4 regions of the Alloalcanivorax sp. C16-2 genome follow, and region 4 is predicted to be linked to each of the others. Evidence: predicted binding sites of a transcription regulator. Region 4 holds the regulator's gene; each other region holds the start of a gene.
The links. Region 4 encodes sigma-54, which starts transcription at its own class of promoters, with help from an activator protein. Its sites were predicted from a motif close to TGGCACNNNNNTTGCTNT; they were not measured.

Region 1 (7,524 bases), on a different contig from region 4:
GCGACAAGCTGATGAACGCGCCGGTGTCGCTGAGCCTGGATTGCCACAGCGGCTTCGGCCGGCGCGACCGCATCTGGTGCTCCTACGCGCGCACCCACCGGCCCATCGCCCATCTGGCGGAGGTGTACCGCCTCAAGCAGGTGCTGGAAAACACCTACCCCCATCACCATCCCTATCTGATCGAACCGCAGTCGCTCAACTACACCACCCACGGCGACCTGTGGGATTACCTTTACGACGACGCCCGCGAGCGCCACCCGGAGCGCCTGTTCCTGCCCTTCACCCTGGAAATGGGCTCCTGGCTATGGGTGCGCAAGAATCCGCGCCAGATGCTGGACTTCTTCGGCTACTTCAACCCCATCATCGGCCACCGCCACCATCGGGTGCTGCGCCAGCACCTGCCATTGTTCGACGTGCTCATCGCCCTGGCGGCCAACGCCGGCAACTGGCTGCCCACCGGCTCGCGTCGCCGGGCCCTGGCCCGCGACGCGGTGCGCCATTGGTTCGGTGAAGCCGGCGGCTGATCCGGCACCCGCCGCTGGTGGCCCTCGATAAACCCGCTGGTGGCTCTGCATAAACCCGCTGGTGGCCCTACATAAACCCGCTGGTGGCCCTCCTCTTGCATCCGTACACTCGTTTCAATCGTTTCAGGAGGACCATCATGATCAGAATAACCACCGCCCTGCTGCCGCTGGCCTTGCTCAGCGGCTGCCAGATGTTCAGCTACCAGGAACCGGCCGGCGCCGATACCGCCACCGTCACCTTCACCGGCGACGCCGCGGCCCAGCCGGTGGTGTGCGTGCCTGGCAAGGGCTTCAAGGACACGCAAATGGCCCTGGCCGTCAAACCCTGGGAAACCAATGCCTTCAACGAATTGTTCAAGACCATGAAGAAGGCCGAGGAAGTACCGGTGGCCATTCAGGCCTCGGAACAAGCACGGGTGGGCGTGGTCTACAACGAACGCCGCAGTGAAGGCGCCGGCCGCGACCACTGCCGTGTCGCCGCGCAGTTCGATGCCCGCCCCGGTGAGCGCTACCGCGCGCACTTTACCCGCACCGACACGGGCAACTGCGGTCTCGAAATCCGTGGCGAGGATGGCGTGCGCGCTGACGCGGTGCCCGTGGCCTGGCAGTGCCCGAACTGACCCTCAAGCGTGGCGGCGCCGTCAGGCACCGCCACGCAGCACCATCGTGGTGCACTGCACCAGAACAAAGCATCCCGCCTCGCCACTTTTCGTTATTTTACCTTTCCGATTTCTCCTTGCCTCTCCCAACTCACTGATCCATCGCCATTTTTCATTTTTGGCACGCTCCCTGCTTTGTATCCGGTCGAGCCTCCCAGGCCAGTGCGCCAGGAGCGCACAACCAGAAAACAGTTATTTGCAAAGAGGGTTGCACATGAAACACGTATCTGGGATGAAAAAGACCGTTTTGGCCGCCACCGTGGCAGCCACCGCCGCCACCGGCCTGATCGCTCCGTCCATGGCCGCGGCCGAAGTGAGCGGCACCGTCGGCGTTTCCAACATGTACTTCTGGCGTGGTCAGGATATTTCCGACGGCGGCGCCCAAGTATTCGGTAGCCTGGATTACGCGCACTCTTCCGGCCTCTACGCCGGTGTGTGGGGAAGCTCTGAAACCGAAACCACCGAATACGACCTGTACGCCGGTTACGCGGGCTCCGTGGGCGATTTCAGCTATGACCTCGCCTATGTGGACTACAACTACCCGAACGACACCGATTCCGATCTTCAGGAAGTAGTACTGGGTCTGGGCTACGCCGGCTTCAGCGCCGGTGCCTACATCGGCGTGGGCGACTACGGTCGTGGCGACGACTCCACCGACAACAAGGACAAGTACTTCACCGTGGGCTACTCCTACGACAAGTACGGCATCCTGATCGGCACCTGGGATTTTGACGCCGACGACACCAACTACACCCACGTCGACCTGAGCTACGCGCTCACCGACGAACTGGGCTTCACTGTTTCCAAAGTGGTGAGCGCCGACGACTGCGCCATCAACAACAATGAAGACACGAACTTCAACGCCAGTGGTGAGTGTACCGCCAGCGATAGCAGCATTAAGGACGACACTCTGTTCGTCGTCACCTACGCCCTGTCGTTCTAAAGAAGTATGCGCTGAGAGTATTCGGGCGGGCCTCTCCCCCCGCCCAACCTTTTCACACCGTGGGGCCCTCCCTGGTCCTCGCTGGAAACGCAAGCAGGCCCCACGGTGTTTTTTAATCTCCTACCACGGCTTATCCATCCCGCCTTACCGTATCCTCGGTGCCATTTTTAATCACTACTTCTTCCTGGTCTTCCCCTGTACGGCTTTAAAACGTGGGTTTGACTTGCAGATGACATAGATGCGCCCTCTACGCTTGACCACCTGACAATCAGGGTGGCGCGCCTTGGCGCTTTTCATCGGCCCTCGGGTAGGCGGCGCATCCGAGCCATGCATGGACAGCCGCTGTCAGCGGTAAGGGATGCTTAGAACGGGCGCGCCGAGGCCAATGGAAATACAGGCCCGCGACCGTGGCCGCGGGCGAACGGCAAGAACCGCCGAGAGAAATCGCGAAGCTCAGGGCGCGTCGCGGAGCACCGGGAAGTCGGCGCAGAGATCGTCGTGGTCGCTGAAGGTGAGGCAGATTTCCACCTGCTCACCGGCTTCCGGGATCTCGGCGACCTTCATCAGCATCAGGTGCTTGCCGCCCGGCGCGAACGTGGCCTGATCGCCGGGCTCCAGGGTGATGCCACTGAGGTGGACCATGCGCGCCTGGCCATCGTCGGTGGTTTCGGTGTCGTGCAGCATGGCCATGCCGGCGATGTCGGTTTTGGCGCCCTTGAGTTCCACCGCCCGGTCCCCGTCGTTGCGCAGGGTGAAATAACCGGCCATGGTCGGCGATACCGGCGGTACCGCGCGCAGCCAGGCTTTTTCCAGCACCAGATCACCGTCGGCGGACGCGGCGCCCGCCAGGGCCAGCAGGGCGGCACCCGCCACGCCGTTAAAGAAGGCTTTGTACATCATCGGTCACCTCATCGATATTGAAGTCCGACGGGTACAGCTTGCGCACCCGCCCCTGCTGGTCCAGCAGGTAAACGTAGTCACTGTGGGTGAAGTCGTACTCCGGCTCACCTTCGCCGGATTTCAGGAACACCACCCCATACTGTTCCGCCACCGCGCGGATCTCCGCCTCGCCGCCGGTCAAGCCGATCACGTTGGCCTTGAACCAGGGCACGTACTCACGCAGGTGCTCGGGGGTATCACGGGCCGGGTCGAAGGTGATGAACAACGGCTGCACGCGGTCGGCGTCACCGGCGTCGCGCAGGTTGCGGTACACCTGGGAGACCCGCGCCAGGGTCGCCGGGCAGATATCGGGGCAATGGGTATAGCCGAAGAACATCAGCACCACCCGGCCTCGCTGGTCGGCCAGGCGGAACGCCCCGCCGTTATGATCGGTGAGGGTGAAATCCCCGCCCAGGCGGGTGTTCACCGGCAACTCCTCGCGGGGTTCGGCGCAGCCGGCCAGGGCCAGCAACAGGACCAGCGGGCCGAGCCGGCCCGCCAGGGCACGGGGGAAAGTCATGGGGGGCTCCGGAATCATGACGGCGGCGCCGGATGATACCCCGGCGGGGCGGGCCCCGCCCAGGGGCGCGGTGCGGCGTTTTGCCACGGTCGGGGTTCGCAGTTTGCCCTCGCCGGCGGTACAATCGGCGCCCATTTTCCAATCGATCGACGGTCTCCCCCATGGCACGCAAGCTGTTTATCCAGACCCACGGCTGCCAGATGAACGAGTACGACTCCACCCGCATGGTGGATTTGCTGGAGTCGACCCACGGCCTGGAGCCCACCGACAATCCGGAAGAAGCGGATGTGTTGTTGCTCAACACCTGCTCGATCCGCGAAAAAGCCCAGGAGAAGGTATTCCATCAGCTGGGCCGCTGGAAGCGCCTGAAGGACCGCAATCCGGACCTGGTGATCGGCGTCGGCGGCTGCGTGGCCAGCCAGGAAGGCGAGGCGATCCGCGAGCGCGCGCCCTATGTGGACGTGGTGTTCGGCCCTCAGACCCTGCACCGCCTGCCGGGTCTGATCACCCAGGCATCCACCACCCGGTCGCTGGCCATCGATGTGACCTTCCCGGAGATCGAGAAGTTCGACAACCTGCCCGAGCCCAGCGTGGACGGCCCCAGCGCCTTCGTCTCGATCATGGAAGGCTGCTCCAAGTACTGTACCTTCTGCGTGGTGCCCTACACCCGTGGCGAGGAAGTGAGCCGCCCGGTGCAACCGGTGCTCGACGAAGTGCGCCACCTGGCCGACATGGGCGTGCGCGAGATCAACCTGCTGGGCCAGAACGTGAACGCTTACCGGGGCCAGGGCGCCAACGGCGAGGTGCTGGATCTGGCCGACCTGATCCTGCTGCTGCGCGACATCGACGGCATCGACCGCATCCGCTATACCACCAGCCATCCGGTGGAGTTCTCCGACGCCCTGATCCAGGTCTACGAGGAGGTGCCGGAGCTGGTCAGCCACCTGCACCTGCCGGTGCAGTCCGGTTCCGACCGTATTCTGGCGATGATGAAGCGCAACCATACGGTGCTGGAGTACAAGTCCAAGCTGCGCAAGCTGCGGCGCATCCGCCCGGACATTTCCTACAGCTCGGATTTCATCATCGGCTTCCCGGGGGAGACCGACGCCGATTTCGAGGCCACCATGAACCTGATCGGCGATATCGGCTTCGACCACTCCTTCAGCTTCATCTACAGCGCCCGCCCCGGCACCCCGGCGGCGGATCTCCCCGACGACGTGCCCCTGGACGTGAAGAAGGAGCGCCTGCGCATTCTGCAGCAGCGCATCCAGCAAAACGCCCTGGATATCTCGCGCAAGATGGTGGGCACCACCCAGCGCATTCTGGTGGATGGCTTCTCCAAGAAGGACCCGGGCCAGCTCAAGGGCCGCACCGAGAACAACCGGGTGGTGAACTTCGCCTGCGACGACATTGATCTGATCGGCGATTTCGTCGACGTGGAGATCCTGGAAGCGCTGCCCAACTCCCTGCGCGGCGGGTTGAAGGCGTTTTCCGAAGCGGGCTGAAGGCCTTGTTTATGCTGTAGGAGCGACTGGGCGGCACTCCGCTTTAGTCGCTCCTACAACAACATCCGGCCGGGCGTCCCCCGCTCATATCCAAATTCCAAATCCGTTTAAGCAGGCGCTTTATTTAAACCTGCCGTTATATACACTGAGCGCCAATTCCGAATTCATCCGCAAGGAGCCCGACAATGCGTGTTTGGCTGACCGCCGCTCTGCTTTCAGTGGCCTCACTGGCCGGTGCCCAGCAGACCATCCTCAACAGTTCCTACGACATCGCCCGGGAGCTGTTCCAGGCCTACAACCCCGAGTTCCAGGCCCACTGGAAGGAAAAAACCGGTGAGGACATCACCATCAAGCAGTCCCACGCCGGTTCCTCCAAACAGGCCCGCGCCATCCTCCAGGGGCTGGACGCGGACGTGGTGACCTTCAACCAGGTTACCGACGTGAACGTGCTGCACGACAAGGGCAGCCTGATTCCCGAGGACTGGAACACCCGGCTGCCGAACAATTCCAGCCCCTACTACTCCACCACCGCCTTCCTGGTGCGCAAGGGCAACCCCAAGAACATCCAGGGCTGGGACGACCTGGCGAAGGACGGGGTGGACGTGGTGTTCCCGAACCCCAAGACCTCCGGCAACGGTCGCTACACCTACCTGGCCGCCTGGATGGCCGCCGAGGAGCGCTTTGACGGCGATGAGGCAAAAATCCGCGACTACATGGCCCACTTCCTGGCCAACGTGGCGGTGTTTGATTCCGGCGGCCGCGGCGCCACCGTGACCTTCGCCGAGCGCGAGATCGGCGACGTGCTGATCAGCTTCGAATCCGAGGTGAACAACATCCGCAAGCAGTACGGCACCGGTGACTACGAGGTGGTGGTGCCCAAGACGTCCGTGCTGGCGGAATTCCCGGTCACCGTGGTGGACAAGGTGGTCGACAAGCGCGGCACCCGCGAGGTCGCCACCGAATACCTGGAATACCTGTACAGTAAGAACATCCAGCAGCTGCTCACCACCTTCAACTACCGGGTCCACCATCCGGACGTGGTGAAGGCCACCGAGGACCAGTTCCCGCCGGTGAAGCTGCTCAAGGTGGAGGACTACTTCGGCTCCTGGGCCGAAGCCCAGGACACCCACTTCGCCTCCGGTGGCGAGCTCGACAAGCTGCAGGCCAAGGCACGGAGTCTGCGCTAGTTGGCCGTTCTCCGCACCCGACACTCGGTTCTGCCCGGCTTCACGCTCAGCTTCGCGCTGAGCGTGTTTTTCGTGTGTCTGGTGATTCTGGTGCCGCTGTCCGGGCTGGTGCTGCACGTCAGCGACATGACCTGGGACCGCTACTGGTCGGTGATCAGCGATCCGCGCAGCCTGGCCAGTTTCAAGGTGACCATCCTGGCCGCCGCCGGCGCCAGCCTGATCAACGCCGTGGTCGGCATGCTGCTGGCCTGGGTGCTGGTGCGTTACCGCTTCCCCGGGCGGCGCATCATGGACGCCCTGGTGGACCTGCCCTTCGCCCTGCCCACCGCCGTTGCCGGCCTGACCCTGTCGGCGCTGTTCGCCGCCAACGGCTGGCTGGGGCAGTGGTTCGAGGCGATCGGCATCCCGGTGGCGTATACGCCGCTGGGCATCATGATCGCGATGAGCTTCACCAGCCTGCCGTTCGTGGTGCGCGCGGTGCAGCCGGTGCTGGAAGACCTGACGCCGGACGTGGAAGAAGCCGCCGCCACCCTCGGCGCCTCGCCGATGGCGTCGTTCTTCAAGGTGGTACTGGCGCAACTGATGCCGGCGCTGCTCACCGGCACCGCCCTCGCCTTTACCCGCAGCCTGGGCGAGTACGGGGCGGTGATCTTTATCGCCGGCAACATGCCGTTCGAGACCGAGATCATCTCGCTGCTGGTGAACATCCGCCTGGAGGAGTACGACTTCGCCGCCGCCAGCGCCCTGGCCTCGGTGATCCTCGGTGCCTCCCTGGTGCTGCTGTTCGGCATTCAGGTGGTGCAGGGGCGGTTGATCAAGCGCTGGCAGGGGGGCTGATCGCGGCTGAAGCCGCTCCTGCAACGGCTAATCCATGTAGGAGCGGCTTTAGCCGCGATGCAAGCTGCAAGCTGCAGCTATCTTCTATATCTCCACCGCCCGTCCGATGAACAACACCGGCCCGGTGGGGCGGTCCTTGGGCGAGCCGCCTTGCGGTTCCAGGGTCAGCTCGAACAGCTGGCCGCTTTCCACGCTCCCCACCTGGCTGGCCGGAATCACCAGACTCCGGCCCGGCTCCACCAGGCCCAGCGAACGGGGCCCCGGGGCTTCGTTTTCCAGGGTCCAGAACTGCACGCTGCGGTCCGCGGCGTATTGCCCTTCCACCAGCGGCGTGAGCCGCAGATCGCCACCGTCGGAGACGGTCACCCGCCAGCCCGGGCGGGCCGATTCGCCGGGCGCCTGCAGCACCA
Region 2 (7,524 bases), on a different contig from region 4:
CCCGGCGTACCTGGTCGGCGGCGGCCTTGAGCAGACGGTCCGCGCGCACCGGGCCGAAACGCTCGCACAGCAGCACGTAGCCACGGTTGACCAGCGCCGCCAGGGTGCCCCGGTCCAGGGGGATCAGATCGGCGCGGGGGTGATTGAACCAGTATTCCACCCCCTGGCGGTGATCGTCGGGCAACCCGGCACGGCGCAGGTCGGTGAGCTGGTCGAGCCGTAGCTGGCTGGCCTCGGCTTCGTTGAGTTGCGCCCAGAGCGCGCTCATCAATGCCTGGAACGCCGCCGTGCAGGGATGTCCGGCGGCGTTGGCCCGCTCCGGGTGGGCCAGCGGATCGGCGGCCAGGCGGCGTTCCGGCAACGACATGGCCTGCACCAGGTTGAGATGCAGGTCGTGGCGTCGCCCGGCCAGGTCGAAGCGCTTGCACAGGTCGCTCACATAGCCCTGTAGGGAAAAGCGTGGCCGGTCGGCGTATTCGCGCTGCCACAGGGCCACCGCCTCGACCACGTCCCGGGCGTCCAGGTAGGGCGCCAAACCGGTGGCCAGGGCCCGGCGGCGGCGCTCCTCCGGGCTCATGGCCGGGTCTCCAGGCCGTCGGCCACCTCCGCGTCATAGAGATGGGGCTGGGCGAATTCCGGGTAGCCCAGTTCCGCGTGCTCGCTGACGTCCAGGCCCCGTTGTTCATGTAAGGGCGGCGCCCGCAGGCCGGCGGTGAGCGATACCACCATGTACAGAATCAGCGCCACGAAGAAGGCCCAGGCGAAGGCCACCACGATGCCCAACAGTTGCACCGTGATGCGCTGGGGGTCGAACAGGTCGCCGCTGTAGAACAGGCCCGCCGCCAGGGTGCCCCAGGCGCCGGCGAAGGCGTGCACCGGCACCGCCGAGACCACGTCGTCGAGTTTCAGCGACAGCAGCATACGACTGCCCGGGCCCACCAGCAGCCCGGCGATCAGCCCGGTGAGCACGGCGAAGCCCGGTACCATGGTGGCGCACCCGGCGGTGATGCCCACCAGGCCCGCCAGGCTGCCGTTGACGGTCTCGGTGAGTAACACCGGCCGCCGGGTCAGTAAGCGGTACAGGGCCGCCCCCAGCGCGCCGGCGGCGGCGGCCAGCTGGGTGTTCAGGTTGATCAGCGCGATGTCCACGCTGGCGCCCACCGTGGAGCCGCCGTTGAAGCCGAACCAGCCGAACCACAGCAGAAAGCCCCCCAGGGCCACGAAGGACAGGTTGTGGCCGCGGATTTCCCGGGCCTGGCCCTGGTTGTCGAAGCGGCCCAGGCGCGGCCCCACCACCAGGATGCCGGCCAGGGCACACCAGCCGCCGACGCTGTGGACCACGGTGGAACCGGCGAAGTCCACGAAGCCCAGGCGGGCCAGCCAGCCGTTGCCGTTCCAGGCCCAGTTGCCGAACAACGGATAGATCACGCCGGTGATCACCACCGCTCCGGTCAGGTAACCCAGGTAGCGGGTGCGTTCGGCCATGGCGCCGGAGGCGATGGTGGCGGCGGTGGCCGCGAACATGAGCTGGAACAGCAGCAGGGTCCACAGGTCGCTGTCGCCCTGACTGGGCGCGAACAGGCTCTGGCCCACCCAGCCGCTGGGATTGGCGCCGAACATCAGGCCAAAGCCCAGGGCCCAGAACGCCAGGGTGCCCACGCACAGGTCCATATAGTTCTTCATGACCACGTTGATGGCGTTCTTGGCGCGGCTCAGGCCGCTTTCCAGCAGCGCGAAGCCGGCCTGCATGAGGAATACCAGCGCCGCGGCGATGGCCACCCAGACCACGTCGGCGCCGGAATATTCCAGGGTGTCGGCCAGGCCCGGCACGGGCACAACCAGAAGGGCGAAGAAGATGGCGCGTCGTTCCATGAGACCCCCTCGATCGTATTGTCGAGGGGAGCGCTGCAACGGCTATGCCAAGGTGTGCAAGGCCGGTTCAGGCCGTCCGGCGCCGGGGGGGGGCATGGCGGCTTGCGCGAAGATGGGGCGCCGCCGGCGGCTGGCGGCGTCAGTGCTTCAGGACAGGGCAGGGCCAGGACCGGGCGGGGACTCAGGAGAGAGCGGGGGGCCAGGCGCCGGCCATTGCCAGTTCCGGCTCGCACAGGGCGAGAATCTGCTGGTACTGGCGGTCGGTGATGTGCTGAATGGACAGACGCGGGCGAATCACCAGTTCCATATCGGCGAATTCCGCGCGCTGGCGCATCTCCGAGAGCGGCAGTGGCTGCTTATAGGTGGTCACGTAGCGCACATCCACCTGGTACCAGCGCGGCATGTCCTCGCTGCTGCGCGGATCGAAGCCGGCATGGTCCGGGTTGAACTGGGTCGGGTCCGGGTAGGGCGCGGAGGTCACCCGGGCCTCGCCGACGATGGACGGATTCTTGCCCCGTGAGTGGTAGATCAGCACCCGGTCGCCGTCCTGGATTTCATCGCGCAGGCGGTTGCGCGCCTGGTAGTTGCGGACCCCGTCCCAGCCGGTGGTCTGGTCCGGCGCGGCCCGCAGATCCTGCAGGCTGAAATCCTTCGGCTCGGTCTTGAATAACCAGGTGCGCATAGCGTTCCTCCAGGTATGGATCGGCAATGTAACACGTATGGCAGCAAAGTCATTGTTATTTAATCAATGGCATTTCAATGGATTCAAGGGGCCCGGAAGGCGGAACAGAAAGGCCGGAAATATGGTACTCTTGCGCGCTTATTTCGGAGGCGTAGTCGTGATCGAACCCCGCGAACAGCAACAGGCCCAGGCCACACTTCAAACCCCGCGCGATTGCCTGCGCTGGGGGGAATCCGTGCTGCGCCGGGCCGGTGTTTTTCTCGGCCATGGCACCGACGATCACGGCGATGAATGTCTGGCGCTGCTGCTGCACGTTCTGGCGTTGCCCTCGGACAGCGATTCTCGCCTGCTGGACGCGCGCCTGCTGCCCGATGAGATCGAGGCATTCGTGGGGCTTATGAAGCGGCGCGTCAACGAGCGGGTGCCGGCGCCGTACCTCACCGGCGAGGCCTGGTTCTGCGGCCTGCCGTTCCAGGTCGACGAGCGGGTGCTGATTCCCCGTTCGCCGCTGGCGGAGTTGATCGAGGCCCGCTTCCAGCCGTGGCTGGACCCGGACCGGGTCGAGCGGGTGCTGGATCTGTGCACCGGCAGCGGCTGCATCGCCATTGCCTGCGCCCACGCCCTGGAGACCGCCACCGTGGACGCCAGCGACCTGTCCGAGGACGCCCTGGCGGTGTGCCGGGCCAATATCGAGGCCCACGGGCTGACCGACCGGGTGCGGGCGATCCAGGCGGACGGGCTGGATGGCCTGGACGAGCGCTACGATCTGATCATCTCCAATCCGCCCTATGTGGATGCCGAGGATCTGGCGGCGATGCCCGAGGAGTATCGCCACGAGCCGGAACTGGCTCTGGCCTCCGGCGACGATGGTCTGGATTTCACCCGCCGGTTGTTGATCGACGCGCCGGACCATCTCGCCGAGGACGGCGTGCTGATCGTCGAGGTGGGCAACAGCGACCGCCACGTGATGGCGGCCTGGCCGGAGGTGCCGTTCCTTTGGTTTGAATTCGAGCGCGGCGGGCACGGGGTATTCATGCTCGAGCGCCGTCAACTGGTAGAATACCGCGATCACTTCACGGGCTGAGCCGCCCTAACGAGGAAGAATATGGCCGGGAACAGTTTTGGTGAGCGCTTTCGCGTCACCACCTTCGGTGAAAGCCACGGCGCCGCTCTCGGCGCCATCGTGGAGGGCTGCCCGCCGGGGCTGGCGCTTAGCGAGGCGGACCTGCAGCATGAGCTGGACCGACGCAAGCCCGGCACCAGCCGCTACACCACCCAGCGCAAGGAGCCGGACCAGGTGCGCATCCTGTCCGGCGTGTTCGAAGGCAGGACCACCGGCACCTCCATCGGCCTGCTGATCGAAAACACCGATCAGAAATCCAAGGATTACGGCAACATCGCCGCCACCTTCCGGCCCGGCCACGCGGACTACACCTACACCCAGAAATACGGCTTTCGCGACTATCGCGGCGGCGGTCGCTCCTCGGCCCGGGAAACCGCCATGCGCGTGGCCGCCGGCGCCATCGCCCGCAAGTTCCTGGGCGAGCACCTGGGCGTGCGGCTGTACGGCGGGGTGGAGCAGATCGGCCCGATCCGCGCCGAGAAATTCGACTGGGACGTGGTCAACACCAACCCCTTCTTCTTCCCGGACGCGGACAAGATTCCCGCCCTGGAGCAACTGATCAACGACCTGCGCAAGGAAGGGTCATCCATTGGCGCCCGGGTCAGCGTGTACGCGGACAACGTGCCGCCGGGCTGGGGCGAGCCGGTGTTCGATCGCCTGGACGCGGATCTCGCCAAGGCGCTGATGTCGATCAACGCGGTCAAGGGCGTGGAAATCGGTGACGGTTTCGAAGTGGTCAACCAGCGCGGCGAACAGCACCGTGATGAAATCACCCCGCAGGGTTTTCTCAGCAACCACGCCGGCGGCGTGCTCGGTGGCATCAGTTCCGGGCAGGTGATCCGCGCCAGCCTGGCGCTCAAGCCCACCTCCAGCATCACCATCCCGGGGCGCTCCATCACCCTGGACGGCGAGCCCACCGAGGTGGTCACCAAGGGCCGCCACGACCCCTGCGTGGGCGTGCGCGCCACCCCCATCGCCGAGGCCATGCTGGCCCTGGTGCTGATGGACCACTACCTGCGCCACCGCGCGCAGAACGGAGACGTGACGCCGCCGCTGGCGCCGATCCCCGGCCAGGCCTGAGGGATCGGCATGCCGTATTACTGGCGCCTCTCCGCCTTTTATTTCCTCTACTTCGGCCTGTTGGGCACCCTGGTGCCCTACTGGTCGCTGTACCTCAAGGACCTGGGATTCTCCGCCACCACCATCGGCCTGCTGATGGCGGTGCCGCACCTCACCAAGGTGGTGGCCCCCAACCTGTGGGGCTGGCTCGCCGACCGCAGCGGCGCCCGTTTGCGCATTATCCGTCTCGGCAACCTGGCGGCGGCGCTCGCCTTCCTGCCGGTGTTCTGGGCCGACCAGATCTGGTCCATGGCGATCCTGCTGGCGGTGTTCAGCTTCTTCTGGAACGCAGTGCTGGCCCAGTTCGAGGTGGTCACCCTGCATACCCTGGGCGACCAGGCCCACCGCTACAGCCAGGTACGGGTGTGGGGCTCGCTGGGCTTCATCGCCTGTGTGTTCCTGGTGGGCATGGCTCTGGATCACCTGCCCATGAGTCTGCTGCCGTGGGTCATGTCCGCGCTGCTCTGGCTGCTGTGGCTGGCCACCTTGACGCTGCCGGGGGAGCGGGGCGAGGCGCGTCGCAACGCCGACGGCGGCCTGATCCGCCTGCTCAAACGCCGTGATATCCGGATCTTCATGCTGGTGGCCTTTCTGATGCAGGCCTCCCACGGGCCCTACTACACCTTCTACAGCATTCATCTGGAAGAGATGGGCTTCCGCAAGGTGTCGGTGGGCGCGCTATGGGCCGTGGCGGTGGTGGCGGAGGTGGTCGCCTTCCTGATCATGCATCGGCTGATGACCCGCTTCGCTCTCAACCGCATCCTGCTCACCTGCCTGCTGCTGGCCACCGTGCGTTGGCTGGTGGTGTCTCTGTGCGGCGACAGTGTCCCCTGGCTGGCCGGCGCCCAGTTGCTGCATGCCGCCAGCTACGCCAGCTTTCACGCCGGCGGCATCGCCTGGGTACAGCGGGCCTCCGGTCGCGCCTTCGCCGGCCAGGGCCAGGCGCTGTACTCCAGCCTCGGCTACGGCGCCGGCTGGGGCCTGGGCTCCGGCCTCAGCGGTCTGGCCTGGCCCCATCTGGGCGTGTACTGCTTCCTGATCGCCGGCGTGCTCACCCTGGCCGCCGCCGCCTTGATCACGCGCCTGCCCGAGGCGTCGGAGAATGGTTAACCAAAAGTTAATTAGAATGGAGAATCTTTCAATTTAATTAAGAAAATGCCTTTCCTATAGTCACCAGCGACAACATAACAACAACGTCGCAATGAGGTATGGCTATGGCAGGCAGCTCGCTCTCCCCGCATCGCCGGGATTTTTATGACCGGCTCGCGGCGTTCGATACCGCGCCGCTGTGGGAAGTCCTCGGGACCATCGTGCCCCGTGAACCGACCTCCCGGTACCACGCCCACCACTGGCGTTACGCCCAGCTCCGGCCGCTGTTGCTGGAGGCCGGTGATCTGCTCACCGCCGAGGAGGCGGAGCGCCGTGTACTGGTGCTGGAGAACCCGGCTTGCCCGGGCCAGTCTCGCGCCACTCCCAGTCTCTACGCCGGCCTGCAGTTGATCCTGCCCGGCGAAACCGCCCCCGCCCATCGACACACCCCGTCGGCATTGCGCTTTCTGATCGAAGGCGAGCAGGGCTACACCTCCGTGGGCGGAGAGCGCACCACCATGCGCGAAGGGGACTTCGTGATCACCCCGGCCTGGGCCTGGCATGACCATGGCAATGACGGCGACCAGCCGGTGATCTGGATGGACGGACTGGATATTCCGGTACTCAGTTACTTCGAATCGGTGTTCTCCGATCCTCATGAGGAAAGCCGGCAAGCGCTCAGCCGACCGGAGGGGGATTCCCTGGCCCGTTACGGCAACAATCTTGTGCCAATCCAGGCGCGAAGCCCCTACGGGCCGACCACGCCTATCTTCAACTACCCCTACGAGCGGACCCGCGATGCGCTGTTGAAAGCCGCGCTGGGGGCATCGCCGGATGAGCATTGGGGCACCACCCTGCGTTATGCCAACCCGCTGGACGGGGGCTGGGCCATGCCCACTCTGGCGACCTGGATGACCCACCTGCGCAAAGGTGAACGGACCCTGCCGATGCGTTCCACCGACAGCCTGGTCATGCACGTGGTGGAGGGCAGGGGGGAGGTCACCATCGAGGGCCGGCCGTTGGCGTTCGAGCCCAAGGACGTGGTGGCGATCCCCGGCTGGCAATGGCGCCACCTGTCCGCCAGCGAAGACTGCTTCCTGTTCTTTTTTTCCGATCGCGCCATCCACGAAAAGCTCGGCTTCTTTCGTGAGCAGCGCCAATAGAGCCCAGAGGTAATTCAATGCGTATTTGTAGATTCGACGACAATCGCGTCGGTGTGGTGATCGGCGAGAAAGTGGCCGATGTGACCGATGTGGTCACCGAGGCGCTGCCGCCGCAGCGCTGGCCGTTGCAACGGGGTGATGCCTTCATCGCCGCCTTGCCGGCGTTGCGCGAGCGCCTGGAGGAGGCGGCCTCGCGGGCGCCACTCACGCCGCTTGACCAGGTCCGCCTGCTCAGCCCGGTGGCGAATCCGGGCAAGATCATCGCCGCGCCGGTGAACTACATGAAGCACGTGGAAGAGTCCCGCGAGGACGCGGGCATCAACTTCGGCACCGAGATTTCGCTGATCGACCGCTATGCTCTTTTCCTGAAGGCCAACAGCTCCCTGGTCGGCGCCGGGGAAGGCGTGGAGATTCACCACGATGATGGTCGCCGCACCGACCATGAGGTGGAGCTGGCGCTGGTCATTGGCAAAAAA
Region 3 (7,524 bases), on a different contig from region 4:
TGGCGGTTTCCAGGCCGGCGATCAGGCGCAGCACCGAGCTCTTGCCGCAACCACTGGGGCCCACCAGGGCGACGCTGCCGCCACTGGGCACGGTCAGGGAGATGTCCACCACCGCCGGCGTTTCACTGCGCGCGTAACACAGGGTGGCGTTGTCCAGTTCGATGAAACCTTCGCTCATTACGGTTTCTCCACGATCACCGCCAGCGGGCCGCCGCCGTCCGGGCCCTGGTGTTCGGCGCCGCCGGACACGAACAGAGCCAGGTCGCCGGTGCGCCCCCCCAGCACGCCACCCACCAGGGCGCGGGCATGACGGGTGGCGTTGATGTCGCTGTCGTCCCACATGGTGTGGCGGTGGCCACGTATTTCACCGCTGCGCGACGGCTCCGCCTTGGCCAGAAGGGCGCGCAGCTCGCCGCCGCCCAGGGGCGCCAGGGCGCGATCCAGGGCATCGCCATCCAGAGCGTCGGCCATCACGTCGTGGCCGATGCGCAGGGTCGGGTCCCAGCCCGGGGCGTTGCCCAGTACCAGGATTTCGTTGCGCATCAGTTCGATGCCGGCGGAGGTGCTGGCGCGACCGGACCACAGTGCATGGTCATGGCAGATGGCGGCGTCGCTGAGCGACGCCTCCTCCACCTCGCCCAGGGCCAGGGCCACGCCCAGGGCCGAGGCGCCCCGGGAATAGCCCATGGATTCGTAGGTGTCGGTGGTGGCCACGGTGGCGCCGCGCAGGCGGGCGTCCTCGCAGCGGGCGGCGGTGAGCAGCGGGCATTTGATCTGCACGTAGTGCACGTCCCCGGCCCGTTCGATGCCGGCGCTGGCCATGGCCCTTCGTACCGCTTCGGCGGTGGCGCGCACCTGGTCCATGCGGCCGATTTGCTCCGGGGCGAACGCCTCGGAGAAGGCGATGCCCGCCGCCAGGCCCGGCTGCTCCGGCGCCGGCGAAGCGGCGTCGTCCACCTCGAACACCAGCCAGTGCGGCGACAGGCCGCCCTCGGTGCCACCGGACATGACGAAGGCAATGCGCTCGGCCACGGTGTCCTCGGGCAGCGCCAGGCGCTCGGCGAAAAAGCGCTTGAGCACGGTGGTGGCGAAGGCGCGGGTAAAGTCGTTAACGCAGCCGTTGCCCTCGGTCTTGCCGAGCACCGCCACCACCCGTTCCGGGTGCAGGCGACCGTCGGCCAGGGCCTCGCGCAGCGGCGTCAAATCATCCGGGCCAGCGCATGGGAAACGATGGACTCGGGTTCTCATGGCGCCACGCTCCGGTCTTTCAGGGCGTCCAGGAATTCACCATCGAACACCTGCTCCGGCGCCGGCGGGTTGTCCAATTCCAGGGCTTGCGCCACCACATCGATGGACGCGGCCAGCCGCTCCGGGTCCACGGCGCCCAGGCCGTTTTGCTTCACTTCCTCGGTGATCAGCTGGTTATCGATCAGAAAGCGCATGCGCTGCTCTTCCAGCTGCACATTGATCAGGCTGTCTTTCTTGCGCAGCGCCTGGGCGGCGGCCAGCGGGTCATCGATGCTGGCCTTGAGGCCGCGATGACTGGCGCGCACCAGGCCCTGGACCACCTCCGGCTCCTCCTCGATCATGCGCTCGGTAACGATCAGGCCATTGCTGTACAGCGGCACGCCGTAGTCGGAGTAATAGAAGATGCGGATGTCATCCTCGTCGATGCCGAGCTTGAGCAGGTTCGGCACCGCGCTGGGCGGAAAGCCGGCGATGGCGTCCACCTTGCCCTGCACCAGCATGGCTTCGCGCAGGTTGGGGGCCACGTTCTCGAAGCGGATGGCGTCGCTGTTCAGGTCGGCGGCCTCGGCGAACAGCGGGAACATGCGGTAGGCGGAATCGTTGGCCGGCGCGCCAATCGCCTTGCCTTCCAATTGTTTCGGCGTCTCGATACCGGATTCCTTGAGGGTAATGATCGCCAGCGGGGGCCGGTTGTAGATCATGTACACCATGCGCTGGCGGTTATCCGGATGGCGGGCGTTGAATTCGATCAGGGTGTTGATGTCGCCGAAGCCGGCCTCGTAGCTGCCGCCGGCGATGCGCGTGATCACCGCCGAGGAGCCCTCACCGGCGTCCACGGTGACGTCCAGGCCCTCTTCCTCGAAATAACCACGCTGGGCGGCCAGCACGAAGGGCGCGTTGGAGGCTTCGAAGGCCCAGTTGGCGGTGAAGCGCACCTCGCGCTCGGCGCGGGCGGCGGACGCCAGCGACAGGCTCAGCGCCGCCAGCAGCCCCAGGAAGAAAAAGACGGGCCGGGGACGGCCCGCGGACGGTAACAAAGCGGTTCTCGGTTGCATGGAAATCTCTCTCCTCGCGCCCGGCCCCATGCCTGGGCGTTCAATGCGAGGCAAGATAGAATCCCCGGAGCGAGGCCGACCAGCGTTATTTTTACCGCATAGCGCTGCCTTTTCGGCATCACTCCCTCGGACAACGCCGGACCATGCCCCATGCAGAACATCCGCTTTCTTCGCTACATCGACGCGGTCGCCCGTAGCGGCTCGATCCGCAAGGCCGCCGAGCAATTGAACGTGGTGTCCTCGGCGGTGAACCGCCGCATCCTGGACATCGAGGAACAGATCGGCACGCCCCTGTTCGAGCGCCGCGCCCGGGGCGTGCGCCTCACCGCCGCCGGCGAGCTGTTCGTGGCCTACGCCCGCAAGCAGATGGCGGAGCTGGAACGCACCCTCTCGGAAATCGAGGACCTGCGCAGCCTGCGCCGGGGCGAGGTGCGCATCGCCGCCATCGAGGGCATGGCGGCGGAAATGCTGCCCCGGGCCATCCATACCTTCCAGAAGACGCACCCGAAGATCCGCTTCACCACCTTTATTTGCGGGCGCGAGGAGGTCTATCAGTACCTAAAGGAATTCCGCGCCGACATCGGCCTGGTGTTCAACCCGCCGCCGGACCCGGAGATACGCACCTTGATGGATGTGGAGCAGCGACTGTGCGCTTTCGTGTCGCCGGACCATCCGCTCACTGATCGGGACAAGGTGCGGCTGTCCGATTGCGTGGCCTATCCGCTGGCGCTGCCGGACCGCACCCTGGGCGGGCGCGCCTTGCTGGACGAATTCCTGGCGCGGCGTTCGTTGCGTCTGGAGGCGGCGCTGGAGTCCAACTCCTTCGAGATGATGCGCAACTTCGCGGTGAAGAGCGGCGGCGTGTGTTTTCAGATTCAGATCGGCATGCCGCCTTCGCATCTGCCCGGCGGCATGCGCGCCCTGCCGCTGGCGGATCGGGGGTTGAGCCGGGGGCGGCTGGTGTTGGGCATGGAGCATTCCCGGGCGCTGCCGGTGGCCACCGCCCGGTTCGTGGAGCACCTCAAGAACGAGCTGGCCGACGCCGCCGGCTGAATGTCGGGGTGCGCGCGTCCCGGTGTGACGTCTCGGTGCGGGCTCTCCAGCGGGGACGCGTCTCGGTGTGGGCCCCTTTCCGGGAACGTCGTGAATCCGTCCCTGGAGACTCCCGGAAGGGCATAACCCAGACTCGCGCCCCCGATGGAGCTGAATATCCAATCAGGCCGCCGCCCATGGCCGCACAAAAACGGTGCCGGGCGCCCCGTGATGAAGCAGAAAATAGCAGCTTCGCTCTCGGTCGCGAATCTAACCGGCCACCGCCATCGCCCGTGAACACTGGCCCCGGGACGTTCGCCGACAAGCTGGCACCGGCCTTGCACCGTTCAGCATACCTACTGGTATACAACGAGGTATGCGAACGTGCTTGGCTGGACCATCGATCAATGGCGCTCCGCCTACCGGCGTAAAAAGCTGACGCCGGTTGCCGCCATGAAGGCGCTGTCCGCGCAACTGCAGGACAGCGAACGGGCTCTCTGGATTCACCTGCTCGACGAATCCAGTCTGCTCGCCCAGGCGGAGCGCCTCAGCGATCCGTCCCTGCCTCTGTACGGCGTGCCCTTCGCGGTAAAGGACAACATCGACGTGGGCAGCCTGCCCACTACCGCCGCCTGCCCGGCCTATGCCTATACCGCCAAGGAAACCGCCCCGGCGGTGCAGGCGCTGCTCGACGCCGGCGCCATCCTGGTGGGCAAGACCAATCTGGATCAGCTCGCCACCGGCCTGGTGGGGGTGCGTTCGCCCTACGGCGAGGTGCCCAACCCGTTCAATGGCGACTATGTCACCGGCGGTTCCAGTTCCGGTTCCGCCGCCGTGGTCAGCCTGGGGCTGGTGCCCTTCGCGCTGGGCACCGACACCGCCGGTTCCGGCCGGGTGCCGGCGGCGCTCACCAACATCGTCGGCCTGAAGCCCACCAAGGGCAGCATGAGCACCCGGGGCGTGGTGCCCGCCTGCCGCACCCTGGATTGCATCAGCGTGTTCGCGGTGAGCGTGGACGACGCGGAGACCGTGTTCGATATTTATAAGGGCTACGACGAACGGGACGGCTACGCCCGCCATGCGCCCTCCGGCGTGCCCACCGCCCTGCCGGAAAAACCGCGCCTGGGCGTGCCCAAGGAAACACCCTGGTTCGGCGACGACCAGGCCGCCGCCGCCTGGCAACGGCAACTGGAGGAACTGGACGCCATCGCCGAGCTGGTGCCCATGGACCTGGAGGTGCTCCACGAGGCCGCCCGCCTGCTCTACCAGGGCCCCTGGGTGGCGGAGCGCTATACCGTGGCGGAGCCGTTGCTGGATCAGCCCGACGCCCTGCTGCCGGTGATCCGCGACATTATTCTGCCGGCCCGGGACATGAGCGCCGCCGACGGTTTCCGCGCCCAGTACAAACTGGCCGACCTGCGCCGCCAGGCGGACCAGTTGATGGCGGACATCGACGCCCTGGTGGTGCCCAGCACGCCGGGCATCTACACCCGGGCGGCGGTGAACGCGGACCCGGTCACCCTCAACAGCCAGCTCGGTACCTGGACCAACTTCGTCAATCTGCTCGACATGTGCGCCCTGTCGCTGCCCGGCGGGCTGCGCGACGAGGACCGCCTGCCCACCGGCATCACCCTGATCGGCCCGGCCTGGTACGACGCCGCCCTGGCGGAGTTCGGCCGCCGCTGGCAGCGCCACCGTCCGTGGAAGGCCGGCGTCACCGACCAGCAACCACCGCTGCCGCAGGCGGAGGACGACAAGGACCGGGACGACGGCACCGTCACCGTGGCGGTGGTGGGCGCGCATCTGTCCGGCATGCCGCTGAATTACCAACTCACCGAACGCAACGGCGTGCTGCTGGAAACCACCCGCACCGCGCCCTGCTATCGCCTCTACGCCCTGGCCAACACCACGCCGCCCAAACCCGGCCTGATCCGCGCCGACGACGGCGCCGCCATCGAGATCGAGCTGTGGAAGCTGCCGGTCACCGAGTTCGGAAGTTTCGTGGCGCTGATCCCCGGCCCACTCGGCATGGGCACCCTGGAAACCGAGGACGGCCGCCAGGTGAAAGGCTTCATCTGCGAAGGCTGGGCGATTCCCGACGCCAAGGACATCACCGCCCTGGGGGGCTGGAGAAACTACATAAAGGGGTTATGAAATGGCTTTGAAGAAGGTCCTGATCGCCAACCGCGGCGAGATCGCGGTGCGCATCTGCCGCACGCTCAAGAGCATGGGCGTTGCCTCGGTGGCGGTGTACTCCGACGCCGACCGCAACAGCCAGCACGTGGCCGCGGCCGACGAGGCGGTGGCACTGGGCGGCCAGACTGCGGCGGAAAGCTACCTGCGCACCGACCTGATTCTGCAAGCGGTAAAGGACACCGGCGCCGACGCGGTGATCCCTGGCTACGGCTTTCTCTCCGAGAACGCCGACTTCGCGGAGGCCTGCGCCGCCCAGGGCGTGGTGTTCGTGGGCCCGACCCCGGACCAGCTGCGCCGCTTCGGCCTCAAGCACGAGGCCCGCGCCCTGGCCGAGGCCGCCGGCGTGCCCCTGGCCCCCGGCACCGACCTTCTTAAAAGCCTGGACGAAGCCAGGCAAGCCGCCGCCCGCATCGGCTACCCGGTAATGCTCAAGAGCACCGCCGGCGGCGGCGGCATCGGCCTGAGCCGCTGCGACGATGAAGCGGAGCTGGTGGACGCCTTCGAATCCGTGAAACGCCTGGGCGAAAGTTTCTTCTCCGACTCCGGCGTGTTCATCGAACGGTTCGTGGCCCGGGCCCGCCATGTGGAAGTGCAGATCTTCGGCGACGGCAAAGGCAAGGTACTGGCGCTCGGCGAACGGGAATGTTCCCTGCAACGGCGCAACCAGAAAGTAGTGGAGGAAACCCCGGCCCCTAACCTGCCCCAGGCCACCCGGGAAAAACTGCATGACAGCGCCGTGCGCCTGGGCGAATCGGTGAACTACCAATCCGCCGGCACGGTGGAATACATCTACGACGACGAGCGCGATGAATTCTATTTCCTGGAGGTGAACACCCGCCTCCAGGTCGAGCACGGCGTCACCGAAGCCGTGTTCGGCGTGGACCTGGTGGCCTGGATGCTGAAACTGGCCGGTGGCGAGAGCGTGCCCCTGGGCCAGGACTACCGGTCCGATGGCCACGCCATGGAAGTGCGCATCTACGCCGAGGACGCGCTCAAGGATTTCCAACCCAGTCCGGGCGAGCTCACCGAAGTATCCTTTCCTGAAAACATCCGCCTGGATGGCTGGGTGGACACCGGCACCGAGGTGAGCCCGCACTATGACCCGATGCTCGCCAAGGTGATCGTGCACGGCGCCGACCGCGCCACCGCCCTCGACAACATGCGCAATGCCCTGGCCGCCACCCGCCTGTCCGGCATCGCCACCAACCTGGATTACCTGCGCCAGATTCTGCGCGATCCGGCGGTGGCGGAGGGCAAGGTTTCCACCCGCTACCTGGAAAGCTTCCAGTACACCCCCACCGCCTTCGAGATCGTCGACCCGGGCACCTACACCACGGTGCAGGACTACCCGGGCCGAGCCGGCTACTGGGACATCGGCGTACCGCCGTCAGGCCCCATGGACGACTACGCGTTCCGGATGGGCAACCGCATCGTCGGCAACCACGCCAGCGCCGCCGGGCTGGAAGCCACGCTCGTGGGGCCGTCTCTGCGCTTTCACAGCGACACGGTGATCGCGATCACCGGCGCCGGTTGCGACGCCACCCTGGACGGCGAGCCGGTGGCACTCTGGCAACCGGTGGCGGTAAAGGCCGGCCAGACCCTGGTCACCGGCAAGGCCACCAGTGGCTGCCGCACCTACATCGCCGTGCGTAACGGCATCGACGTGCCCGACTACCTGGGCAGCAAATCCACCTTCGTACTCGGCCAGTTCGGCGGCCACGGCGGGCGCACCCTGCGCAAGGGCGACGTGCTCTCGATCTGCCAGCCGCAACTGGCCGGCTGCCCCACCCCGGCCCCGGAGCATGAGCCGGCGGCGCCGGACGCCGCGCTGATTCCGGATTACCCGCAGCAATGGGAAATCAAGGTGCTGTACGGCCCCCACGGCGCGCCGGACTTTTTCACCGAAGAGGCCATCGAGGAATTCTTCAGCGCCGACTGGCAGGTGCACTACAACTCCAACCGCCTGGGCATCCGCCTGGTGGGCCCGAAACCG
Region 4 (7,524 bases):
GCAGGTTGATGCCCAGCCAGAGCGCGCGGCGGCGGGCGGTCTGCCACACCGAGCCGAAGGTGTCCTCGTCCTCGTCCAGGCCGGCCATGCCCATCAGTGAGTGGGCGGCTTCCTCGCGGATCACGTCCACCACGTCGTCAATGGTGATCCGGCCCACCAGCACGCCGTTTTCGTCCACCACCGGGGCCGTCACCAGGTCAAACCGTTCGAACAGCTTGGCCACGTCGTGTTCGGAACGGTGGGCGGGGATTGCCTCCACATCGGTGCGCATGGCTTCGCGCACCGTGGTGCCCGGGTCGGAGATCAACACCTTGGTAAGCGGTAGTACCCCCACGAACTGATTCTTGCGGTTAACCACCAGCAGGTTGTCGGTGGTCTCGGGTATTTCACCACGGCGGCGCAGGTAGCGTTGCACCACCTCGAAGGTGATCTCCGGGCGCACCGTGATCACGTCGGTGTTCATCAAGCCGCCGGCGGTGTCCTCCGGGTAGCTCATCACCTGTTCCAGGCGCTCCCGGTTCTGGGCGTCCAGGCCGGCGAGCACCTGGCTGGTAACCTGCTCGGGCAACTCCTGGAGGAGGTCGGCCAGGTCGTCGGTGTCCAGGTCCTCGACCAGGGTGACCAGTTCTTCCGGCGGCAGGTCGCGCAGCAGCTCCACGCGGACTTCTTCGCCCAGATACTGCAGTACCTCGGATTCCTGCTCCTGGTTGAGCAGTTGCCAGAGGATTTCCCGTTCCCGGGGTGGGGATGATTCGATCAGGTGGGCGGCTTCGGCACCGGGCAGGTTGTTGAGTAACTGACGCACCTGGGAAAAAGTGCCGCTGGCCAGGGCCCGGTTAACCGTCTTGAGATTGCGTTGATGCTGCGTGTTTTCCGACATGACCCCTCCTCGCCAACGGACAGTTTAACCCAGGCGTGATGACGGAAGGATCAAAGGATGCAAAAGGGAGGGGTCACTCGCCTTCGTCGAACTTGCGCTGGAACAGATCGGTGAGCTCGTCCATGGCCGGTGCTTCGTCCTCGCCGTCCACGCGCACGCGCAGCTCGGTGCCCTTGGCGGCGCCCAGGGTAAGCAGGCCCATGATGCTTTTGGCGTCGATGCGGCGCTCGCCATGCACCACCTCGATGGCGCAGCTGTAGCGCGAGGCCACGCTGACCACCTTGGCGGCGGCGCGGGCGTGCAGGCCGAGCTTGTTGGTGATGGTCAGGTCCCGCTCGATCATCCGTCCAGCTCCCGGTGACGCACGTGCAGGGGGACGCCTTCCTCGCGCAGACGAAGGGCGAGCTGCTCGGTGATGTAGACGGAGCGGTGCCGGCCGCCGGTGCAGCCCACCGCCACGGTGACGTAGCTGCGATCATTGGCGCCATAGGCGGGCAGCCAGCGGTCCAGAAAGTGAAAGATATCGTCGAGCATGGCGCCGCTTTCCGGGTGGCCGCGCAGAAACTCGGCCACCTTTTCGTCACGCCCGGTGAGCGGACGCAGGTCTCCCTGCCAGTGCGGGTTGGGCAGGGCGCGTACGTCGAATACCAGGTCCGCATCGTGGGGCAGGCCGTTCTTGTAACCGAACGACTGGATCAGCAGGGACAGCCGCACGTCCCGGCGCGCTACCCGCTGGCGGATCATGTTGCGCAGGGTGTGCACATCCAGGTTGCTGGTGTCGATGACCAGGTCGGCGAGCATGCGGATGTCGGCGAGCAGGCGCGCTTCCAGGGCGATGGCGTCGGCCAGGGTGCGTTCGTCGCCGCTCAACGGGTGACGGCGCCGGGTGGCGCTGAAGCGCTTGAGCAGGGTGGCCGGCTCCGCCTCCAGGAAGATGATCTCGGTGTCCAGCTGTTGCTGGCGCAGTTCCTCGATGATGTGGTTGAAGGCCAGCAACTGGCGTGGCAGGTTGCGCGCGTCCACGCCCACGGCGACCCGTTCCAGGGCGTGTTCCTCATTCTGGAGTTGGGCGGCGAGGGTAGGCAACAGGCCAAGGGGCAGGTTGTCCACGCAGTAATAGCCATGGTCTTCCAGCGCTTGCAGGGCGGTGGTCTTGCCCGAGCCGGAGCGACCGCTGAGGATGGTCAGTTTCATAAGGCGCGACGGTTCCGGTGTGATCAGGAGGCCAGGCGTATTTCCGCTTCCGACTCCACCGCCGTCTGGTAAAGATGGTGGCTGCCCCTGGCATGGCGCAGATCGTCACGATAGTCGTCGTCGTTGAACAGGTTGGCCAGGTGGCTGAGCGTCTTGAGATGCTGTTCCGGGTTCTGTTCGGGCACCAGGAGCACGAACACAAGATCCACCGGGCGGCCATCCACGGCATCGAAGTCCACCGGCTCCGCCAATTTCAACAGCAGCCCCACGGCGGCGTCGCAGTGGCCGAGCCGGCAATGGGGGATGGCGATGCCCTCGCCGATGCCGGTGGAACCCAGTTTTTCCCGGGCCACCAGGGCGTCGAAGACTTCTTGCTCGTTAAGACCACCACAGCTGGCCGCGGCCAGCTGGGCGATCTGATCGAGCAACCGTTTTTTGCTGGTAACCGCTACCTCGTCGTAGGTGCGGTCTTCGGTGAGCAGTTCACGTACTCGCATAGTCAGGGTCTGTCGGGTCGGACCTAGTGGCCGTGCTTACGGCCCACGGTCTTTTCCTTGTGTTTGAGGATTTGCCGGTCCAGCTTGCTGGTCAGGGCGTCAATGGCCGCGTACATGTCGTCCGCGTGGGCGGTGGCGAACAGGTCGGCACCGGAAATGTGGATGGTGGATTCCGCCTTGTGGGACTTGGGCTCCGGCGACAGGATCACCTGGATGCTGGTGATCTGGTCGGAGTGGCGTTCCAGTTTGGAGAATTTCTCGTCCACATAGTCACGCAGGGCGTCGGTGATATCCAGGTGGTGGCCACTGAGGTTGATTTGCATAGCTGGCTCCTTCTCTCTATTGAAAGAGATGTCCTTTTTTACCGTTCAAACCAGTCGCTTACGCGCGCTGGAGGACGGGATTCGCATCGCCTCTCGGTACTTGGCGACGGTGCGGCGCGCCACCTTGATACCCTGGTCGTTGAGCAGGTTCGCCAGCTTGTTGTCGCTGAGCGGCTTGCGAGGGTTCTCGGCGGCGACCAGCTTCTTAATGATGGCACGAATGGCCGTGGAGGAACACTCACCGCCGCCGTCCGTGTCCACATGGCTGGAAAAGAAGTACTTAAGTTCGAACACGCCCCGGGGAGTCAGCATGAATTTTTGGTTGGTGACCCGGCTGATGGTGGATTCGTGCATTTCCACCGCCTCGGCGATGTCGGCCAGGACCAGCGGTTTCATGGCCTCCTCGCCGTAGTTGAAGAAGTCCTGCTGGACCTCGACGATGCGGCTGGCCACCTTGAGCAGGGTGTCGTTGCGGCTTTGCAGGCTTTTCAGGAACCACTTGGCTTCCTGCATGCAGTTACGCAGGTACTGGCCGTCTTCACCGCCTACCTGGCGGGCCATGTGGGCGTACTGGGCATGCAGGTTGACCTTGGGCAGCACTTCCTCGTTGAGTTCCACCCGCCAGCCGCCGCGATGGGCGCGCACCACCACGTCGGGCACGGCGTAATCCACCTCTTCGCCACCGATCTGTTGCCCGGGCGCGGGGTCCAGGGTACGCAGCACCGCCAGGGCCGCGACCAGGTCCGCCTCGCCCACGCCGAGGGTGCGGCGCAGGCCGGCGTAGTCGTGTTTCTCAAGCAGTTCCTGATGGTCGAGGATGGCCCGGGCGGTGCCCAGGTGTTCGGTGTCCCCCGGCAATTGTGCCAATTGCACGCCCAGACACTCGGCCAGGTCGCGGCTGGCCACGCCCACCGGATCGAATTGCTGCAGCCGGTGCAGCACGGCCACCACCTCGTCCTCTTCCACCGGGTCGTCCGGGTCGTTGATCTGGGTTTCCGCGGTGGTCAGCAGGTCGGCCAGGGATACCGTTACGTAACCGCGTTCGTCCAGGGCTTCGAGAATGATCTGCGCGATCACCCGGTCGCGGTCGCTCATCGGGGTCAGGTTGAGCTGCCATTCCAGGTGCTCAAGCAGGGTTACCGGGTTGGCGTGGCGCTGCTGCCAGGCATCGGCGTCGTCACCTTCACCGCTGGAACCGGCGCTGCTCTGGCCCACGTAGAGGTCGTCCCAGTCACTGTCGGTTTCCACCTGGCCCTCGACCAGGTCATCGAGGGCGTCATCGCGCTCCAGGTCGAGATCGCCGTCGGCGTCGCCGTCCGAATCATCGGCGGAGAAGTCCTCGGCGCCGTCCTCCAGCTCCAGCAGCGGGTTGTTTTCCACCGCCTGCTGGATCTCCATGCGCAGGTCCAGCGTCGACAGTTGCAGCAGGCGGATCGCCTGTTGCAGCTGGGGCGTCATGGTGAGCTGCTGGCCGATTTGCAGTTGTAGGGTGGGTTTCATGCTGCCTGTGAGGTCATTGTTCTCGCGAAGACCGGCAGCATAGCAGCATCAAATCAGATTAAGCAATAATCATGCCAGGTATTGCGTTTTGGGGGAGGAGGGTGTAGGGCGGGGAGCCGGCTCTCAGAGCCGGAAGTCCGCCCCAAGGTAGACATCCCGAACCTGCTGGTTACCCAGGATGGAGGACGAATCGCCCTCGGCGATGATGTGCCCGGTACTGACAATATAGGCCGTGTCGCAGATGTCCAGAGTTTCCCGCACATTGTGGTCGGTGATCAGCACGCCGATGCCGCGATCCTTGAGGTGGCGGATGATGCCTTTGATATCGTTCACGGAGATCGGGTCGACCCCGGCGAAGGGTTCGTCGAGCAGGATGAAATCCGGGTCCGTGGCCAGGCCGCGGGCGATTTCCGCGCGCCGCCGCTCGCCGCCGGACAGGCTCATGCCCATGGAGTCGCGAATGTGGTCGATATGGAACTCCTGGAGCAGGTTCTCCAGGCGCTCCTTGCGCTCTTCGTTGGACAGGTTCTTGCGGGTTTCCAGGATCGCCATGATGTTCTGCTCCACGGTCAGGCGGCGGAAGATGCTCGCCTCCTGGGGCAGGTAGCCGATGCCGCGCTGGGCGCGACCGTGCATGGGCAGGTGGGTGATGTCGTTGCCGTTGATCTCGATGCGACCGGCGTCGGCGGCCACCAGCCCCACGATCATGTAGAAGCAGGTGGTCTTGCCGGCGCCGTTGGGGCCCAGCAAGCCGACGATCTGGCCGGCTTCCACTTCCAGGGACACGTCCTCGATGACGCGGGTGTTCTTGTAGCTCTTGGCCAGGTTATGGGCGCTCAGATGTGCCATTCAGGGAGTCTCCGCCTGGTCCTGCTGGTTGTCGCTGCCGCCGGCATCGCCATCGGTGGCCGGCTGCTCATCGTCGGTGTCGCCGGCTTTTCCGGTGTTCTTGGCCGGGATCACCAGGCGCACCCGCTTGTCGCCCTCGCTGCTGGCGTCCACCCGCCGGGAATCCAGATTGTATTCCACGCGGGCACCCTCGAAGGTGTTGCCCTGGTGGTCCACATGGGCGTCGCCGGTGAGCACCAGGCGGCGGGTGGTCAGGTCGTAGACCAGGTTGCTGGCGCGGGCCTGCAGTTCCTTGCCTTCCTTCATGCGCACCGGATTGCCGGTGGCCTCGACGCGCACCAGTTCATTGTTTTCGGTGAACAGGCGGATCACGTCGGCGTACAGGTGGCGGTTGCCCTGGATCATTTCCGCGTTGCCCCGGTACACGCCGGTGCCGGCGCTCTGCTCGAAGGTGGCGCTGTCGGCGCTTACTTCCACCGGCTGGCCGCCGGGGGGCTGGGCGGCGCCGGCCAGGCCGGTGAGCAGCAGGCCGAGCATCAGGCCCAGGCGGCGCGGATCAATTACCCGTGAATTCACTTACCACTCCTTGTTCGAGGGTCATTTCGCCGCTGGTCAAGTCGGCGTCCATGCGGCCCGCCCGGGTGCTGCCGTCCCGGTGGCGCAGGGTCAGATCACCGGGCGCGCGCACCCGGTTTTCCTTGTTCAGATAGCGCAACTCCCCGGTGGTCAGGTCGACACCGTTGGTTTCGCTGTGGGCCTTGACCTGGTCCAGGAAGACGATGACGTCGCCATTGTCGCGCACTTCACCACGCTGGGAGTGGATGGTCCAGGCGCCGTTTTCATTTTCCATGCGCAGGTCCGGGGCGATGAGCTGGGTCAGGGCCTGGCGCTGGTACTGTTCCAGATGGTCGGCCTTGAGGTCGTACTGCACCTGCCCGGTTTCCGGGTCATAGGCCTTGGCGGTGATGTTGTCGGCGATGATCAGCGGCGCGTTGAGGAAGGCCTCGCGGTCTTCCTCCAGGGGGTTGTCCCACTCGTGCAGGGTCATCAGCACGATCAGGCCGAGCAGGATCACCCCGGTGGCACTGAGCAGACCCTGACGCTTCATGGCGCCTCCCGCAGGGCGATCAGGGCGTCGCAGATCTCACGCACCGCGCCCTCGCCGCCGCGGGCGGTGGTGACATGGTCGGCGGCGTCCTTGGCGCAGGCGTGGGCGTTGGCCGGGGCGAAGGTGATCCGCGCCCATCGCAGGGCGCCCACATCCGGCTCGTCGTCGCCGGCGTAGCCGGTTTCCCCGGCGTCGATGCCCAGGGAGGCGGCCAGATCGGCGAGCGCCTCGGCCTTGTCCTCACGGCCCTGAATCACATGGGCGATGCCCAGGTCCCGGGCGCGGCGCGCCACCATGGGGGTATCGCGACCGGTGATGATGGCCAGGGTGACGCCGCTGGCGGCCAGTTTCTTCAGGCCGTGGCCGTCCAGGGTGTTGAACACCTTGAGCGCTTCGCCCTCGGGGCCAAAATAAAGACGACCGTCGGTCATCACGCCATCCACGTCGAAGGCCATCAGGCGCAGGGCGCGGGCGTCGTCGGCGGAAATCGGGAAAGCCATTACATTACCCCGGCGCGCAGCAGGTCCTGGGTGTTGAGCGCGCCCAGCGGACGGCGCTCGGCATCACAGACGATCAGGCCGTTGATCTTGCGGGTTTCCATGATCTGCAGCGCCTCGGCGGCGAGCTGGCCCGGCGCCATGGTTACCGGGTGGGTGGACATTACCTCGGCGATGCCCGCCTGGCGGATGTCCAGGCCCTTTTCCAGGGTGCGGCGCAGGTCGCCGTCGGTGAACAGCCCCACCAGCAGGCCGGCGTCGTCGACCACGGTGGTCATGCCGAGCCCCTTGCGGGTCATTTCCAGCAGCGCCTCGGACAAGCCCGCGTCGCGGTGTACCCGGGGCAGGCGTTCCTCGGTATGCATGATGTCGTCGACCTTGAGCAGAAGCCGCCGGCCCAGGCTGCCGCCCGGGTGGCTGAGGGCGAAGTCCTCGGCGGTGAAGCCGCGCGCCTCCAGCAGGGCGATGGCCAGGGCGTCGCCCATGGCCAGGGTGGCGGTGGTGGATGAGGTGGGCGCCAGGTTGTGCGGGCAGGCTTCCTCTTCCACGGCCACGTCCAGGTGAACGTCTGAGAGCCGCGCCAGGGATGATTCCGGTCGGCCGGTCATGCTGATCAGGCCGCTGCCCTTGCGTTTGATCACCGGGATAATGGTGAGAATCTCGCCGGTCTCGCCGG

Region 1: a site for sigma-54 is predicted at 1,303-1,320, ahead of ACLD02_RS05585 (TorF family putative porin). Genes of this name have one in related genera too.
Region 2: a site for sigma-54 is predicted at 1,905-1,922, ahead of ACLD02_RS09745 (ammonium transporter). Genes of this name have one in related genera too.
Region 3: a site for sigma-54 is predicted at 3,663-3,680, ahead of atzF (allophanate hydrolase). Genes of this name have one in related genera too.

The regions. Positions count from the first base shown of each region.
Region 1 covers NZ_JBKFTL010000001.1:1,168,792-1,176,315, reverse strand. Annotated here, with positions in the region: gene ACLD02_RS05595 (M14 family zinc carboxypeptidase) at 1-524, shown strand, start outside; gene ACLD02_RS05590 (hypothetical protein) at 662-1,144, shown strand; gene ACLD02_RS05585 (TorF family putative porin) at 1,398-2,126, shown strand; gene ykgO (type B 50S ribosomal protein L36) at 2,301-2,423, opposite strand; gene ACLD02_RS05575 (copper chaperone PCu(A)C) at 2,580-3,026, opposite strand; gene ACLD02_RS05570 (SCO family protein) at 3,004-3,585, opposite strand; gene miaB (tRNA (N6-isopentenyl adenosine(37)-C2)-methylthiotransferase MiaB) at 3,747-5,090, shown strand; gene cysP (thiosulfate ABC transporter substrate-binding protein CysP) at 5,276-6,277, shown strand; gene cysT (sulfate ABC transporter permease subunit CysT) at 6,278-7,114, shown strand; gene ACLD02_RS05550 (anti-sigma factor domain-containing protein) at 7,199-7,524, opposite strand, start outside.
Region 2 covers NZ_JBKFTL010000001.1:2,111,641-2,119,164, forward strand. Annotated here, with positions in the region: gene ACLD02_RS09740 (hypothetical protein) at 1-577, opposite strand, end outside; gene ACLD02_RS09745 (ammonium transporter) at 574-1,872, opposite strand; gene ACLD02_RS09750 (EVE domain-containing protein) at 2,054-2,554, opposite strand; gene prmB (50S ribosomal protein L3 N(5)-glutamine methyltransferase) at 2,712-3,638, shown strand; gene aroC (chorismate synthase) at 3,660-4,757, shown strand; gene ACLD02_RS09765 (MFS transporter) at 4,767-5,906, shown strand; gene gtdA (gentisate 1,2-dioxygenase) at 6,011-7,048, shown strand; gene ACLD02_RS09775 (fumarylacetoacetate hydrolase family protein) at 7,066-7,524, shown strand, end outside.
Region 3 covers NZ_JBKFTL010000004.1:219,555-227,078, forward strand. Annotated here, with positions in the region: gene ACLD02_RS16285 (ABC transporter ATP-binding protein) at 1-178, opposite strand, end outside; gene ACLD02_RS16290 (ring-opening amidohydrolase) at 178-1,248, opposite strand; gene ACLD02_RS16295 (ABC transporter substrate-binding protein) at 1,245-2,303, opposite strand; gene ACLD02_RS16300 (LysR family transcriptional regulator) at 2,454-3,356, shown strand; gene atzF (allophanate hydrolase) at 3,720-5,489, shown strand; gene uca (urea carboxylase) at 5,491-7,524, shown strand, end outside.
Region 4 covers NZ_JBKFTL010000002.1:619,298-626,821, reverse strand. Annotated here, with positions in the region: gene mgtE (magnesium transporter) at 1-880, opposite strand, end outside; gene ACLD02_RS13155 (HPr family phosphocarrier protein) at 954-1,223, opposite strand; gene rapZ (RNase adapter RapZ) at 1,220-2,074, opposite strand; gene ptsN (PTS IIA-like nitrogen regulatory protein PtsN) at 2,098-2,571, opposite strand; gene hpf (ribosome hibernation-promoting factor, HPF/YfiA family) at 2,595-2,894, opposite strand; gene ACLD02_RS13135 (RNA polymerase factor sigma-54) at 2,940-4,394, opposite strand; gene lptB (LPS export ABC transporter ATP-binding protein) at 4,518-5,243, opposite strand; gene lptA (lipopolysaccharide transport periplasmic protein LptA) at 5,244-5,819, opposite strand; gene lptC (LPS export ABC transporter periplasmic protein LptC) at 5,800-6,351, opposite strand; gene ACLD02_RS13115 (KdsC family phosphatase) at 6,348-6,851, opposite strand; gene ACLD02_RS13110 (KpsF/GutQ family sugar-phosphate isomerase) at 6,851-7,524, opposite strand, start outside.